Regions from separate parts of the Pseudomonas paeninsulae genome, predicted to be linked through region 2. Evidence: riboswitches for the same ligand, from Rfam matches in the RefSeq annotation. Region 2 holds a riboswitch; each other region holds the start of a gene.
The links. Region 2 has a riboswitch for cobalamin ahead of cobW (cobalamin biosynthesis protein CobW). Riboswitches for the same ligand answer to the same signal wherever they lie in the genome.
Positions count from the first base shown of each region.

Region 1: linked by a shared signal. The riboswitch ahead of VCJ09_RS02850 (TonB-dependent receptor) and the one ahead of cobW (cobalamin biosynthesis protein CobW) in region 2 are both predicted to bind cobalamin.
Region 3: linked by a shared signal. The riboswitch ahead of btuB (TonB-dependent vitamin B12 receptor) and the one ahead of cobW (cobalamin biosynthesis protein CobW) in region 2 are both predicted to bind cobalamin.
Region 4: linked by a shared signal. The riboswitch ahead of VCJ09_RS00970 (cobaltochelatase subunit CobN) and the one ahead of cobW (cobalamin biosynthesis protein CobW) in region 2 are both predicted to bind cobalamin.

Region 1 is NZ_CP141799.1:627,553-631,545, reverse strand. It holds gene dxs (1-deoxy-D-xylulose-5-phosphate synthase) at 1-1,399, shown strand, start outside; cobalamin riboswitch at 1,467-1,685, shown strand; gene VCJ09_RS02850 (TonB-dependent receptor) at 1,787-3,685, shown strand; gene VCJ09_RS02845 (cobalamin-binding protein) at 3,828-3,993, opposite strand, start outside.
Region 2 is NZ_CP141799.1:5,321,031-5,325,023, forward strand. It holds gene cobN (cobaltochelatase subunit CobN) at 1-259, opposite strand, end outside; gene cobW (cobalamin biosynthesis protein CobW) at 342-1,394, opposite strand; cobalamin riboswitch at 1,496-1,729, opposite strand; cobalamin riboswitch at 1,789-2,149, shown strand; gene VCJ09_RS24560 (CbtB domain-containing protein) at 2,253-2,438, shown strand; gene VCJ09_RS24565 (CbtA family protein) at 2,449-3,174, shown strand; gene VCJ09_RS24570 (cobalamin biosynthesis protein) at 3,184-3,642, shown strand; gene cobM (precorrin-4 C(11)-methyltransferase) at 3,639-3,993, shown strand, end outside.
Region 3 is NZ_CP141799.1:221,972-225,964, forward strand. It holds gene VCJ09_RS00970 (cobaltochelatase subunit CobN) at 1-138, shown strand, start outside; gene VCJ09_RS00975 (MotA/TolQ/ExbB proton channel family protein) at 141-617, shown strand; gene VCJ09_RS00980 (DUF2149 domain-containing protein) at 595-894, shown strand; cobalamin riboswitch at 974-1,206, shown strand; gene btuB (TonB-dependent vitamin B12 receptor) at 1,326-3,176, shown strand; gene VCJ09_RS00990 (hypothetical protein) at 3,215-3,373, shown strand; gene cobO (cob(I)yrinic acid a,c-diamide adenosyltransferase) at 3,370-3,981, shown strand.
Region 4 is NZ_CP141799.1:216,010-220,002, reverse strand. It holds gene VCJ09_RS00970 (cobaltochelatase subunit CobN) at 1-2,219, opposite strand, end outside; cobalamin riboswitch at 2,339-2,629, opposite strand; gene VCJ09_RS00965 (cobalamin-binding protein) at 2,936-3,850, shown strand; gene VCJ09_RS00960 (FecCD family ABC transporter permease) at 3,936-3,993, shown strand, end outside.

The sequences.
Region 1 (3,993 bases), 650 kb from region 2:
GCTCAATCACGCGTCCGACATCAGCGCCAACATGCTGGTGATCCTCAATGACAACGACATGTCGATCTCGCAGAATGTCGGCGGCCTGTCCAACTACCTGGCCAAGATCCTCTCCAGCCGCACCTACGCGAGCATGCGCGAGGGCAGCAAGAAGATCCTCTCGCGCCTGCCCGGCGCCTGGGAGATCGCGCGCAAGACCGAGGAACACGCCAAAGGCATGCTGGTCCCCGGCACCCTATTCGAGGAACTGGGCTGGAACTATATCGGCCCGATCGACGGCCACGACCTGCCGACCCTGCTCGCCACCCTGCGCAATATGCGCGACCTGGAAGGCCCGCAGTTCCTCCATGTGGTGACCAAGAAGGGCAAGGGCTTCGCCCCGGCCGAAGCCGATCCGATCGGCTACCACGCGATCACCAAGCTGGACCCGATCAACGCCCCGGCCGCCGCCCCGAAGAAAGTTGGCGGCCCCAAGTATTCCAGCGTGTTCGGCCAGTGGCTGTGCGACATGGCCGCCGAGGACCGACGCCTGGTCGGCATCACCCCGGCGATGAAGGAAGGCTCGGACCTGGTGGCCTTCAGCGAGCGCTACCCCGACCGCTATTTCGACGTCGCGATCGCCGAACAGCACGCCGTGACCCTGGCCGCTGGCATGGCCTGCGACGGCGCCAAACCGGTGGTAGCGATCTACTCGACCTTTTTGCAGCGCGCCTACGACCAGTTGATCCACGACGTCGCCGTGCAGCACCTCGACGTGCTGTTCGCCATCGACCGCGCCGGCCTGGTCGGCGAAGACGGCCCGACCCACGCCGGCAGTTTCGACCTGGCCTACCTGCGCTGCATTCCCGGCATGCTGGTGATGACCCCCAGCGACGAAAACGAACTGCGCCACATGCTCACCACCGGCTACCTGTTCGACGGCCCGGCGGCGGTGCGCTACCCGCGCGGCAGTGGCCCGAACGCCCCGATTGATGCAGCGCTTGAACCCCTGCCGATCGGCAAGGGCGTCATTCGCCGCACGGGCCAGCGCGTGGCCCTGCTGGTGTTCGGTGTGCAACTGGCCGAAGCGCTCAAGGTCGGCGAAACCCTGGACGCCACGGTGATCGACATGCGCTTCGTCAAACCGCTGGACGAAGCGCTGATCCGCGAACTGGCCGCCAGCCACGAGCTGCTGGTGAGCATCGAGGAAAACAGCATCATGGGCGGCGCCGGCAGCGCGGTCAGCGAATTCCTCGCCCGTGAGAACATCCTCAAGTCGATGCTCCACCTGGGCCTGCCGGACTACTACGTCGAACACGCCAAGCCGGCGCAGATGCTCGCCGAGTGCGGCCTCGACCAAGCCGGTATCGAGGAGGCGGTGCGTCAGCGTCTGTCGCTACTGCAGACGATTAAGGCGTAGGAGCGACCTGCTCCCGGGTCTGCGCACAGGACTGCTTGTGCTTTTATCCCGCCGTGCCTTATGGTGCCGGCGTTTACGTGTTCGAGGTCGCGGCCACACCAGCCGCGTGAAAAGGGAAGCAGGTGCGTAGCCGTCAACTCGACAGCCGCAACGCCTGCGCTGCCCCCGCAACGGTAACCGACAGCGCTCACGCGCAGGCTTTCTCGACACACCACTGGGTTCGCCTGGGAAGGAGAGAAAAGCATCAGTCGGCAGCCCGGAGACCTGCCTCGACGCAATCTGACTGGTGTTGCGGAGGGCATCACCGTCAAGCGCTGGCTATTGCCTCCTTGTCCGGTGCTTGTCCCTGCCCTCCTCAAAAGACGTTTACCTTTTGAGGATTGATCGATGAAGCTTTCCCCCCTGGCCTTGGCCATGACCCTGGCACCCGGCACGTTGCTGGCCAGCGAATCGCCCGCGCCCTATCAGGCGCCGCCGCTGGTGATCACCCGTGCCACGCCGCTGCAACAGCCCGCCCCCGCCAGCATCGCGGTCATCACCCGCGAAGCCATCGATAACAGCGCCGCCAACAGCCTGGTCGAGGTCTTGCGCGGCCAGGCGGGCCTGCAGATTCGCGACACCCTCGGCGATGGCAATCGCGTGTCCCTGAGCCTGCGCGGTTTCGGCGAGAATGCGGCGAACAACACCCTGGTGCTGGTCGATGGCCGCCGCCTGAACAACCCCAGCCAGCAGACCGCCGACCTCAACAGCGTGCCCTTGGCCAATATCGAACGCATCGAGATCATCCGCGGCGCCGGCACCGTGCTGTATGGCGACCAGGCCGTCGGCGGCGTGGTCAACATCATCACCCGCCAGCCGAGCACCAACCAGGCGTACATCGAAGCCGGCCGGGGCTCGGACGACTTGGAGGCCTATCGCGGCAACTTCAACCAGCTCCTCGGCGCCGGTTTCTCGCTCTACGGCAGCGGCGAAGCCAAGCATGCCGACGGCTATCGCGACAACAACAACGCCTCCTACAGCAACCTGTTCGGTCGCCTGCGCTACGACCACAGTCGCGGCTGGGCGCTCTACGAATACCAGACGATCGACGACGAGCTGCGCTACCCCGGCAGCCTGAGCGTCGCGCAGAGCCACAACGACCGCCGCGCCGCCGGCACTCCCAACGACTTCAACGACAGCAAGACCCAGGTGCATCGGTTCGCCCTGCGCCAGAACCTCGGCAGCCACTGGGACGCCGACCTGGATGTCAGCCAGCGCGACAGCGACGGCCTCGGTGCGCTCTTCGCCACCCCCTTCACCCAGGGCACCCGCGTCGACACCATCAGCCCGCGCCTGACCGCCCACTGGGACACCGCCCTGGGCCGCAGCGAGTGGCTGCTCGGCCACGATCACACGCAGAGCGATTACGAACTCAGCTCGATCTTCGGCGATACCCGTTCGCGGCAGACCCTGCGCGATTGGTACAGCCAGCTCAGCCAGCCACTGGGGTCGCAGCTAACCCTGACCCTCGGCTACCGCAGCAGCGAGGCGGAGGATCGCAACCTGGAGCGCAACAGCTCGCAGACCGAGCGCGAGGACAGCACCAGCCTGGGCCTGAGTTGGCAGGCCAATACGCAGACCCGCCTTTTCATCAAGCGCGAAGACGTGCTGCGCTTCGCCAACGTCGAGGACAACGCCTTTACCCAGCCCGGCGTCGACTTCCTCAGACCGCAGACCGGCGAGTCCTGGGAAGGCGGAGTGGAGTGGCAGGACGCCATTCAACGCTACCAGCTCAGCCTGTACCGCCTGGACCTTGAAGACGAGATCCTCTTCGACCCGGTCAACTTCGTCACCCTCAACCTGGACAAGACTCGCCGCGACGGCCTGCTGCTGGAAGGCAGTCGACAGTTGAGCGCGGACCTGCAGCTGAACGGCCAGTACAGCTTCACCGACGCCACCTACCGTGCAGGCGCGTTCAAGGATAACGACGTGCCTGGAGTTGCGCGGCACACCGCAAGCCTGGGCCTGAGCTATCAGCTGCTCGCTGGCCTGAGCAGTCAGCTAGAGGCCAACTACATCGGCCCGCGCTACCTCTCCGGCGATGACGGCCACGCCCTACAGCGCGAAGGCGGCTACACCCTATTCAATGCGGGGCTCAGCTACCAGCTTCAGCAATTCACCGGCAAGCTGCGGGTGAACAACCTGACCGGCAAGAAATACGACAGCTTCGCCAACTATTTCGGCAGCAAGTCGGTCTACCCCGCGCCCGAACGTGAGGTGCAGCTCAGCGTCGGCTACCGTTTCTAAGCGCAGCCCCTGTAGCCCGGATAGCATTCGGGGAGCCAAACTCCGACCCGACCTCTCCCCCGGATTTCATCCGAGCTATGGGATAAACCAGAGTCACCAACGACAAGGCCCCGCAAATGCGGGGCCTTGTCGTTTCAGAGCCCTACTTTGCCTCGGCCAGCTGCTCGCAGAGCTTTTCGGTCGCCGCCATCATCTGGAAGCTCGGCCGCTCCAGGCCCTTGTCCGGCACCTGCCAGAGTTGCTTGCGCGCCACCGCGCTCAGCTGTGGCCAGATGCGCCAGCGTTCCAACTGGGCGCCTGAGCCGGCC
Region 2 (3,993 bases):
GCACGGAAATCAGGATCACCTTGGCGTGCTGCAACACCTGCTCGACGTAGAGATCTACCGAGGCGTGATTGCCCAGCTGCGCCGGACTGGCCAGGCGCAGGCTCGGGTAATCCGCCGGCAGCTGCCGCGCCACCTCGGCCAGCAACGACAGGTGCGAATCGCCGGTGCAGAGAATCACCAACTCGGCCGGGGTCTGGCCAAGGTCGGCAATGCTGTCGGCCGGCAGCTGGCTGCCGGGCTGGGTGCGCAATAAATGCATGATCGCTCTTCTTGTAGGAGGTGCTGGGCGGCACTCCGCGTTAGCCGCGGCCCGTGCGGCTAAAGCCCCTCCCACACTCTGCTCAGGCCAGCGCCGCTTGCAGCTCGGCTGCGATGACGGCGTGGTCAAGCTGCTGGCCGATCACGATCAAGCGGGTGATTCGCGCCTCGTCGGCCTGCCAGGCGCGGTCGAAATGCTTGTCGAACCGCTGGCCGACGCCTTGCAGCAGCAGGCGCATGGGTTTGCCGGGAATCGCCGCGAAGCCCTTGATGCGCAGGATGCCGTGAGTGCCGACCGCAGCTTTCAGTGTCTGCAGCAGATGCGCTTCCTCGGCCTCCGGTAGTTCCACGTGGAACGAATCGAATTCGTCGTGATCGTGCTCTTCATGCCCTTCCAGATCGTGGTGAGTCTTGCGTGCGTCGATATGCAGCTCGGTCTCGCAGTTCAGGCCCAGCAGCACTTCCAGCGGCAGCTCGCCACCATGGGCTTCGATGACCTTGACCGCCGGCGGCAGCTCCTCGGCCACTTCGGCACGCACCGCAGCCAGGGCCGCGGCGTCGAGCAGGTCGGCCTTGTTGAGAATAACCAGGTCGGCGCTGGCCAGTTGGTCGGCGAACAGTTCGTGCAACGGCGACTCATGGTCGAGGTTGGGGTCGAGCTGGCGCTGCTGGTCGACCTGTTCCGGGAAGGCGGCGAAGGTGCCAGCGGCCACCGCCGGGCTGTCGACCACGGTAATCACCGCGTCGACGGTGCAGGCGTTGCGGATTTCCGGCCAGTTGAAGGCTTGCACCAACGGCTTGGGCAGGGCCAGACCAGAGGTTTCGATGAGGATGTGATCGAGGTCACCACGCCGCGCCACCAGCTCGCGCATCACCGGGAAGAACTCCTCCTGCACGGTGCAGCACAGGCAGCCATTGGCCAGCTCGTAGACCCGGCCGTTGGCTTCTTCTTCGCTGCAACCGATCGAGCACTGCTTGAGGATTTCGCCGTCGATGCCCAGCTCGCCGAACTCGTTGACGATCACCGCGATACGCCGCCCCTCTGCATGGCTGAGCATATGCCGGAGCAGGGTGGTCTTACCGGCGCCGAGAAAGCCGGTGACGATGGTGACGGGAAGTTTGGCGAGCGTTTTCATGGGCGACCCTGCGTGGCTTCGAAAGAAAGACCAGCGGGCAGGGGGAACAGGCGTGGCGATACAACGCGCCAGCCATGCACCACCGGAGCACCCCGCCCGGTTGTCAAAAGCGTTGCGAGGCAGGTCTCCTGGCTCACGACCGGGCTGGCGAATACTCGCCGGCCATTCCCTTCGCCTTCCCGCGCGGACGCAGTGGCTGTCGGGCTGTCGCGCTCAGGCGACAGACCAACACAAGGGTACGAGTCGTTTACAGTTGCGGGGGCAGCCAGGGCATAAACCCTGTTCCCTCTTAGCTTCGGTGGCAAAACCGAAGAACCTCGACGGGGGTGAAGGCTACGCAGTGCCCGCAGGCAGGTCAATCGCCGCAGTTGACGGGCAGGGCCGCTTCGTGATGTTCTAAAAAGCTGTTTCAGGTGTCTCGCGCATTACTGCGCGAGGTGAAACGGGAAGCCAGTGCGCCCTTACGGGCAATTCTGGCGCTGCCCCCGCAACGGTAAGCGCATGTCAGAATCTGTACAAAGTCTCGCGAGCTAGAGCCATGCAAGGCAAAAATAGGCGAGGAAGCGGAGTTTACGAATTGTAAATGAGCATTCCGAGCCTGTTTTTAACGCAGCAGGGCCGACGCGCAGCAGACTTTGAATAGGTTCTCAGGGTCGTTATAGCCACTGAGCCGCACGGCTTGGGAAGGCTGACCCTCCACTGTCCAGTCGACAGTCTGCGTAAGCCCGGAGACCGGCCTGAAACCTTGTTTGGCAACCCGCGGTGGGCGGGTACGCGCCGGAATCCCGAGCCTGTTCAGGCCTGGGTCCTTGCTGCGTTCCTCCTGCATCGCTTTCCCCAACAGCAGAAGGTCAGACCATGTCCAGCAGCGCACTCGCTTCTTCAGTAGCCGTCACCCTCCCTCTTTCGCAACGCCTTGTGCTGGCCGTCGGTAGCTGCCTGCTCGGCGCCGCGCTGATCTTCGTTGCCGGCTTCTCGCCTATCGAGGCGCTGCACAACGCTGCCCACGATACCCGCCACAGCGCCGCCTTCCCCTGCCACTGAGACCGCTGCCATGTTCAAGCGTATCGCCCAGACGGCAGGCTTCGCTGGCCTGCTTGCCGCCATTTTTCTGACCCTGTTGCAGAGTTTTTGGGTGACCCCACTGATTCTCCAGGCGGAAAGCTATGAAAACAACGCTCCGGCGCAAGACGTGCTGAACGAGCATAGTCATGCCGCTGCAACCCCCGCCCATAGCCACGAGGCTGCCGCCGGCCATAGCCACAACGCCGAAGCCTGGTCTCCCGAACACGGCTGGCAACGCACCCTGGCCACCGGTTTGAGCAACCTGGTGGTGGCCATCGGTTTCGCCCTGGTGCTCGCCGGTCTGTTCACCCTGCGCGCGCCGGGCCAAACCTGGCAGGGCCTGCTGTGGGGCCTCGGCGGCTTTGCCACCTTCTCCCTCGCGCCGGCCGCCGGCCTGCCACCGGAACTGCCGGGCAGCGCCGCCGCCGAGTTGCTGCTGCGCCAGTACTGGTGGATCGGCACGGCTGTGGCCACCGCTGTCGGCCTGGGCCTGTTGGCATTTAGCCGGCACTGGGCGCTGCGCATCGCCGGCTTGCTGGTACTGGCTATTCCCCATCTGATCGGCGCGCCGCAACCTGAGGTGCATGCGAGCCTGGCCCCAGCAGCCCTGGAGCAAGAATTCATACTCGCTTCGCTGCTGAGCAACGCGCTGTTCTGGGCGGCCCTGGGCCTAGCCGCCGCCTGGTTCTACACGCGCCCCCAGCAGAGCGCCTGAGCCGCTGCCGTGGCCAGCCCAGCAGGGGGCACGACCGCCAAGCGCCGGTTGATCTACGTCGCCGGCCTGGGTTGTCGGCGCGGTTGCTCGCGCGAGCAACTCCTGCACCTGCTGGAACAGGCACTGGCGTTGCAGGGCTTACAACCCGGCGACCTGAGTGGCCTGGCCAGCAGCGAGCACAAGCGCGATGAACCCGGTCTACGCCAGCTGGCTGAACAGCTGCATCTGCCGCTGGCGTGGTTGTCGGCCAGCCAACTGGACGCTTACCAGAGCCGCCTGAGCCAACCCAGCGCGCTGAGCCTGCAGGTAACCGGCAGCGCCGGAGTGGCCGAAGCCTGCGCCCTGGCTCAGGCCGAAATCCTGAGTGGTGCGCGCGCCGAGCTGCTGTGCGCCAAGATCCGTTCGGCCAGTGCCACCTGCGCCCTCGCCTTCGCCTTCGCCTTCGCCCCCATTGTGGAGACTGTATGACCGTCTACTTTATCGGCGCCGGCCCCGGCGACCCGGAGCTGATCACCGTCAAGGGCCAGCGCCTGCTGCGCAGCTGCCCGGTGATCCTGTATGCCGGCTCGCTGGTGCCCACCGCGGTACTCAATGGGCATAGCGCCGAGTTGCTGGTCAACACCGCCGAACTGCATCTGGATGAAATCATCCGGCTGATTCGCCAGGCCCACGAGCAAGGTCAGGACGTCGCCCGCGTGCATTCCGGCGATCCCTCGCTGTACGGCGCCATCGGCGAGCAGATCCGCCACCTGCGTGCGCTGGCTATTCCGTTCCAGATCATCCCCGGGGTGACCGCCACTGCCGCCTGTGCGGCCCTAC
Region 3 (3,993 bases), 250 kb from region 2:
CCAGCCGCCGCAGAGGCGGCAGAAGGTGCCGGGCAGGCGCCGGATCGGCAACTCTGGCTTGGCGTCCTGCTGTTGGCCGGCCTGTTGGGCCTGGGCATCTGGCGTGGCCGCGGCCATCATTCCCGTGGAGGGCTCTAGGCATGTTCGACAGTCAACTATTCACCTGGCTGCATCTATTGGTCGGCTGGTTGCTGCAACCGGTGACCCTCGGTCTGTTCGGCCTGCTGACGCTGGCGGTATGGGATTGCGGGGTGGCGGTCGGCGAACGCTGCGGCGGCCTGGCGCGCTGGCAACGCTTGCCACTGGCGGAAATTGAGCGGCGCGCGCGCAAGCGCCTGGAGCGCGCCGACCTGATCGCCCGCATCGGTCCGATGCTCGGCCTGATGGGCACGCTGATCCCGCTCGGCCCTGGGTTGGCAGCCCTCGGCGAGGGCAATGTGCAGATTCTCAGCGTGGCCATGCGGGTGGCCTTCGACACCACGGTGTTCGGCCTGCTTGCCGGGGTGATCGGCTTCGGCCTAGGCCGCCTGCGCCGACGCTGGTACGACGAGCTGCTGGATCGACGTGAGGCCATGGCGGCCGAGGAGCAGGCCGATGAGCCGGCGCTGGCGCTCTAACCGTTTCGCCGAGGGCGACGACGATCCGCTCGGACCGCTGGCCAACCTGGTCGACGTGGTGCTGGTGTTCGCCTGCGGTCTGATCGCCGCCCTGGTGGCGCAGACCGACCTGCTGCAGCGGCTCGAGGCACAGCGCCAGCCGCTGCCGGTGGAGCGCGGGCGAGAACTGCCGAGCCTGCCGGACAGCCTCAAGGGCCAGGACGGCGCCGGACTGGAGAGTGTCGGCCAGGTCTACCGTGATCCGCAGACCGGCAAGCTGATCCTGATCGGCCAGTGAGCGACCGATTGCCGCAGTGGTCGTGGCCTGAACGCCCGGGGTCGCTCGGCGCATTGACGGCCCGCCCGAAATATCTACACTCGCGCCTCTTGCTTCAGGTGACCCGCGGCCATGGCCGCGAGTAAACAGGGAAGTCGGTGCGTTGCGCGTGTTTACGCCAACCATTCCGACGCTGCCCCCGCAACGGTAGACGAGTCAAACCAGCGCTTTTTCAACCACTGTGCTTCGGCATGGGAAGGTGCGTCTGGTGGGATTGCGCATTTTCGCGCGCCGCTCGTAAGCCCGGAGACCGGCCTGTCGCAGTCCATGGCATCGCGGAGGGCGTTGTCTGGCGTGTGGGCTGCGCCGTTGTGCAGTGCATTCGCCGCTGGTTCTCCGCGTGTCTTACTCAGCCAAGATCGCCCGGGTGGGGCGGCGGAGCCTAGAACGCGATGAGCAATTCCCTTCCAATCAAGCCCTCAACCCTGCTGCTGTGCGCCGTTTCCTGCGTGCCCCTGGCCCAGGCGGGCGAACACACTCGTCTCGACGACCTTCTGGTGACCGCTACCCGTACTGCACAGACTGCCGAGCAGAGCCTGGCCGCGGTGACGGTGTTCGACCGTGCGCAGATCGAGCAGAGCCAGGCGACTTCCGTGCCCGAGCTGCTGAAGAAGGTGCCGGGCGTGTCCTTCGCCAACAACGGCGGCCCGGGTAAGACCACCGCGTTGTTCATGCGCGGCAGCGAATCCGACCATGTGCTGGTGCTGATCGACGGCATCAAGGTCGGTTCGGTGACGTCCGGTGGCGCGGCCCTGCAGGATTTGCCGCTGGAGCTGATCGAGCGGATCGAGGTGGTGCGCGGGCCGCGTTCCAGCCTGTACGGCTCGGAAGCCATCGGCGGGGTGATTCAGATCTTCACCCGCAAGGGCGCCGGCGCAGGCGCCAAGCCATTTTTCTCCGCCGGTTACGGTACCCATGACAGCTACAACGGCAGTGCCGGGGTCAGCGGCGGCACCGATAACGCTTGGTACAGCCTGGCCCTCAGTGGCGCCGACACCGACGGCATCAACGTCAAGTCGGCGGCCACCAGCGGCTACGAAGACGATGCCGACGGCTATCGCAACCTGTCCGCCGCGCTGAGCGCCGGTTATCGCTTCGCCAACGGCCTGGAGCTGGACGCCAACCTGCTGCGGGCCAAATCGCACAACGATTACGACCAGGTCAACCGCAAGCGCACTGCCGGTTTCCGCGCCCATGCCGATGGCGAATCAAATGTGCTGGGCACCCGCGCGCGTTTCGCCCCGCTCGAGCCCTGGCAGGTGACCCTGCAGGCCGGACGCAGCGAGGACAAGTCCGATGCGTTCCAGGATGGCGACTTCTATTCGCGCTTCGACAGCCGTCGCGACAGCCTCAGCTGGCAGAACGACCTGAGCCTGGCGCCCGGCCATACCCTGACCCTGGGCGCCGATTACCAGCACGACGAGGTCAACGGCAGCACCGATTACGCCGAAGACTCGCGGGATAACACCGGCGCCTTCGTGCAGTACCTCGGCGAAGTCGGTCGGCATGACTGGCAGCTGTCCCTGCGCCGCGACGACAATCAGCAGTTCGGCCGGCACGACACCGGCAACCTCGGCTACGGCTATGCCCTGAGCGACTGGCTGCGCGCGACTCTCAGCTACGGCACGGCGTTCAAGGCGCCGACCTTCAACGAGTTGTACTACCCCGGCTATGGCAATCCGGATCTGCAGGCGGAAACTTCCCAGAGCCTGGAGGCCGGTTTGCTCGGCCAGCATGCCTGGGGCCACTGGTCGGTCAACGCCTTCCGCACCCGCATCGACGACCTGATCGCCTACGACGCCAGCATCATGGCGCCGGCCAACGTCGATGCCGCACGCATTCGCGGCGTCGAACTGGTGCTCGGCAGCCAACTGCTCGGCTGGGACTGGAATGCCAACTACACGCTGCTGGAGCCGGAGAACCGTTCCTCCGGGGCCAACGACGGCAACGAGCTGGCGCGCCGGGCCAAGCGGCTGTTCAACCTGGATCTGGATCGCCGCCTCGGCGCCTTCAGCATCGGCGCCAGCCTGCATGCCGAGGGCCAGCGCTTTGACGATCTGGCCAACACCAAGGAGCTCTCCGGTTTCGCCACCCTCGACCTGCGCGGCGAATACCGCCTCAGCCCAGAATGGCGCCTGCAGACCCGCGTGGCCAACCTGCTGGATGCCGATTACGAGACCGCCCAGGGCTATAACCAGCCCGGCCAGGCGGTCTACCTGAGCGTGCGCTACCAGGCGCTTTGAGCCTGCCGGCAGCGCCACCTACTTCTGGAGATCAATGGATGAAGCTGCCACCGCGATGCCAACGGCTGATCGGCAGCGCCGTCCATTCCCCGCGTTACCTGGGCCGCCTGGCGCTGTATGTCGGCCTGGCGGCCATTGTCTATATCGGCGCCCGCTCCCGGCTGGGCGCGCAACCGCAACTGGAGGTGAAGAGATGAGCGAATCGAGCGAACGCGACGCGCGGCACAAGGCGCGCATGGAGCGCAAGAAGGCGCTGATCGACGAGAAGATTTCTCAGGCTCAGGATGAGTACGGCCTGCTGCTGGTGCACAGCGGCAATGGCAAGGGCAAGAGCAGCAGTGCCTTCGGCATGGTCGCCCGCGCCTTGGGCCACGGGATGAAGGTGGGGGTGGTGCAATTTATCAAAGGCGCGGCCAGCACCGGCGAGGAGAACTTTTTTCGCCGTTTCCCCGAGGAGGTCAGCTACCACGTGATGGGCGAGGGCTTCACCTGGGAGACCCAGGATCGCCCGCGCGACATCGAAAAAGCCCAGCAGGCCTGGGTGGTGGCGCGCCAGCTGCTGAATGACCCGGCCATCGGCCTGCTGGTGCTGGATGAGCTGAATATCGCCCTGAAACTGGGCTATCTGGAGCTGGACGCGGTGCTCGCCGACATCGAGGCGCGGCCGCTGCTGCAGCATGTGGTGGTGACCGGCCGCGGCGCCTTGCCGGGGCTGATCGAGGCGGCGGATACCGTCACCGAGATGAACCTGGTCAAGCATGCGTTCAAGGAAGGGGTGAAGGCGCAGCAGGGGGTGGAATTCTGATGGAGGCCGCAC
Region 4 (3,993 bases), 240 kb from region 2:
AAGTGATCGATCATCACCGCCAGGCCGCGACGCTTGGCCTGGATACCCTCGCCGACGCCGTCGACGATGTACGGGTAGATGCTCGGCAGGTCGCCGAGAATTTGCGTCGGGTAGTCCTCGTCGCTCAGGCCGATCCGCCGCCGCGGCAGGAACTCGTAGGTGGAATGACGGCCCAGGTGGATCAGCGCGTCGGCCTTGAAGCCGTCGCGCAGCCAGTGATAGAAGGCCAGGTACTGATGCGGCGGCGGGAACACCAGGTTGGCGTGCAGCAGTTCCTCATCCACTTCCCAGCCGCGCGGCGGCTGCGGACCGACGAACACCTTGCCGAACTGCAGCCCCGGCAGCAGCAGGCGGCCGTCGTGCACCATCACATAGCCGGGGCCTTCGCCCCAGCCGCGCAGGCCTTCGATGCCGCTGGCTGCCAGGGCGTCGACCAGCGCCTGCGCCTGCGTCCAGTCGGCCTGGGCCGGCTGTGCCAGTGCCGCCCGGTAGAGGCTCTCCAACTGCGCCAGCAGATCCAAGGCGCGCGCCCGCGCCGGGTGCTCGACGCCGTCCAGCACGTGATGCAGCTCGCTGGAACCGTTGTCCAGAATGTCCGCGGCGATCTCCAGTTGCGAGGCCTGCAGGGCCCGGTGCAACTGGGCGTTCCAGTAGCCCAGCGGGCCCTGGCGCATCTCCGCCTGCAGGGCCGCCGGCAGGGTCGCGAACCAGTCGCGATACTCCTGGCCGCCCAGGCTCTGCACCTTGTCGGCCATCTCGGCCAGGGCATCGCCCTGCTCCGGCAGGTTGATCCCGCGCTCCTGCAACAGGTCGAGCAGCGCCGCCGGGCTTTCCGGCAGCGAGCCGGTGTCGTAGCCCTCAGCCTGCAGGCGACGGAGGATATGCAGCAGCGACTGCGGCACGTCGAGGTTGTCCGCACCGATATTGTGGCGGCCCGGCGGGTGGTTGTAATAGACGATCGCCAGGCGCTTGTCGGCATTCGCCGTGCGCTGCAGATGCCACCAGCGCTGGATGCGCGCGCTGAGGGCGGCGACCTGTTGCGGCAGCGGTTCGCCGATGCCGAAGCGGATGCCGGACAGCGGGTCGAGCTGTTGCTCGTGCCAGGCGGCCAGCACCATGGCCTGGCTGGTGCCTTGCAGCTCCGGCATGGCGATCTGGTAATGCAGCTTGTCGCGCGCCAGGCCGTCGCTGGACAGCTGCCAGACCGCCTCGCTGCGCCCTTCCATGCGCAGGCCTTTGAGTACCGGCACATCCAGTTGGGCGAACAGCTCGCTGACCTGCTCACGGTGCTCACCGCCGCCGATGACGAAATCCTGCAGGGCGATAATCGCCACCAGCGGCGGGTGCTCGGCCTCCTGCAGCCAACGCACCGCCTGCAGCGAACCCGCGCCCCAGTTGGCGAACAGGCTGACGCAGGCCAGCCCGGCCTCGCCCAACGCCTGACACAGGGCGTCGTTGAGCGCCCGGTCGCCGGCGCGGTCGGCCCGGCCGTGGTCGATGATCGCCACCAGTGCCTGACCCTGCCAATGCAGCTGCTCGGCCGCGCGGATCTGCCCGTCCTGATAGAAGCGCAGCGGCGGCCGCGCCTTGGCCGGCTCGGCCGTTACCGTCGCATCCACCCGCGCCGCCAGCCAGGCGAGCAGCGCGGCAATGTTATCGTTGCCACCGGCCAGCCAGTAGCTGCGCGCGCTGAGCCAGTCGGCCTGCTGCGGATGGGAGCGCTGTTGCTGCGCCAGCCACTGCGCCAGATCGTCCGCCGGCTTGGCCGCGCCCAGGCGCTCGGCCTGCTCGCGGGAGGCGAACAGTGCCTGACCGCGGCTGCGGCTGAGCTGCACCAGATCCTGCTCGCTGTGCAGGATGAACAGATCGGCCGGGGCCGCCGCGGCCAACATGGGCCGCAGGCGCTCCACCTCGGCACCAAACAGGCCCGCGCCGAACAGCACCTGGCCGGCGTCCAGCCATTCGGCCAGCGCGGCATCGTCCAGTTCGCCCAGTTGTTCGGGGGTGCGCGCGCTGACCCGCTGGCCGGGGTGCTGGCCCTGGAACTGGGCGACTGCCGCGGCGAATTCGGCGGCGCTGTAGGGCGAGACGATGGCGTTGATCTGCGCTGCGCCGGCCAGCGGCGCCGTCAGCGCCAGCAGGGCGGCCAGCGCCAGGCGGCGGATCAGGGACACACCGCGCAGCGCGAGCGCTACCGGCGGCGGAAGGGATTTGCTCATGTTGTCGTGACTCCGTCGCGCTCACCCGTGCGACCCAGGCAGGGAAAGGCAGGCGCAGAGAGGCAACGCACGAACCGCAGGAAATACGCAGCCCACACGCCAGACAGCGCCCTCCGCGATGCCATGGACTGCGACAGGCCGGTCTCCGGGCTTACGAGCGGCGCGCGAAAATGCGCAATGCCACCAGACGCACCTTCCCATGCGAGGAGACTGTCGGGCTTAACCGTTCCTAGCAGAACAGGGTTAAGTCCGACAGACGCCTAAAGCACAGTGGTTGAAAAAGCGCTGGCTTGACTCGTCTACCGTTGCGGGGGCAGCGTCGGAATAGTTGGCGTAAACACGCACAACGCACCGACTTCCCTGTTTACTCGCGGCCATGGCCGCGGGTCACCTGAAGCAAGAGGCGCGAGTCTAGAGGCTCATGCCGGCAACGTCTATGCGCCGTGCGACACCGGGCAGTCGCACAACGACGCGGCGACCCGGCGCCAGGCAATCGGCCCGCAATGGCGCCGCTACGGGCATGCCCTGGCAGGGTTACCCGGGCCGCAGCGTCGCACTCGGTTGGCTGAGGGTCGCTTTCGACAGCGCGACTTCGAATAGTGCCGCCGTGCCGCAGATCGACATTGACCCTGTCCCGGCCGGTTGTTAGCTTGCGCTCACTCGCGGGCCACCGACGCCATCGCGGCGAGAGTCTGCGCGTCACCAGGGGGGAGAACATGTACCTATCATTCGCCCGCCAACGCGGCCTCTCGACCTGCCGCGTCGGCCTGGCAGCCGCGCTGCTGGGGCTGGCGCCGACGCTGTTGGCGGCCCCCATCTGCGTGGTTGACGATGCGCAGCGCGAGGTCTGCCTGCCAACGCCCGCGCAACGCATCGCGAGCCTGTCGCCGGGGGCCACCGAACTGGTCTTCGCGGCGGGCGGCGGCGACCGCGTGGTGGCCGTGGTGGCCTTCAGCGACTATCCACCCGAGGCCCGGACGCTGCCGTCGGTGGGCAGCCACAGCCGCCTGGATCTGGAACGGCTGCTGACCCTGCAGCCGGACCTGGCGATCGTCTGGGGCAGCGGCAATCCCGCCGAGCAGCTAGACGCCCTGGAAGATTTCGGCGTGCCGGTGTTCTATCTCGAACCGGAAAACATCGAAGGCATAGCGCGGGCCATCGAGCGCCTGGCGCGGCTGACCGACAGCCAAGCGGTGGGCCAGCAGGCCGCCGAACACCTGCGTCGCGGCATCGCCGCACTGGCCGAACAATACCGCGAGGCCGAGCCCGTGACGGTGTTCTATCAGGTCTGGAACAAGCCGTTGATGACGGTCAACGACGGCCACCTGATCGGCCAGGTGATCAGCCTGTGTGGCGGGCGCAATGTCTTCGCCGAGCTGCCGCGGCAGATTCCGCGCATCGATATCGAAGCGGTGCTGATCGCCAATCCGCAGGTCATCCTGGCCGGCGGCATGGGCGAGGAGAACCGCTACTGGCTGACCGAGTGGCGGGCTTATCCCAGCCTGCAGGCGGTGCAGCAGGACAATCTGTTCTTCATCCCGCCGTCGCTGGTGCAGCGCCCTACGCCGCGCCTGCTGGAGGGCGCCCGGTTACTCTGCGAAAGCCTGGAGACCAGCCGTGCACGGCGCTGAATCCGCTGCCGGCCAGCATCGCGCCGGCCCCTTGCGCTCGCTCGGCGGGTTGCTGAGTCTGCTCGCACTGGTCGCGCTGGCCGCCATGCTGCTGTCGGTCAGCGTCGGCAGCAGCGCCCTGAGTCTGAGCGACGCGCTGCTAA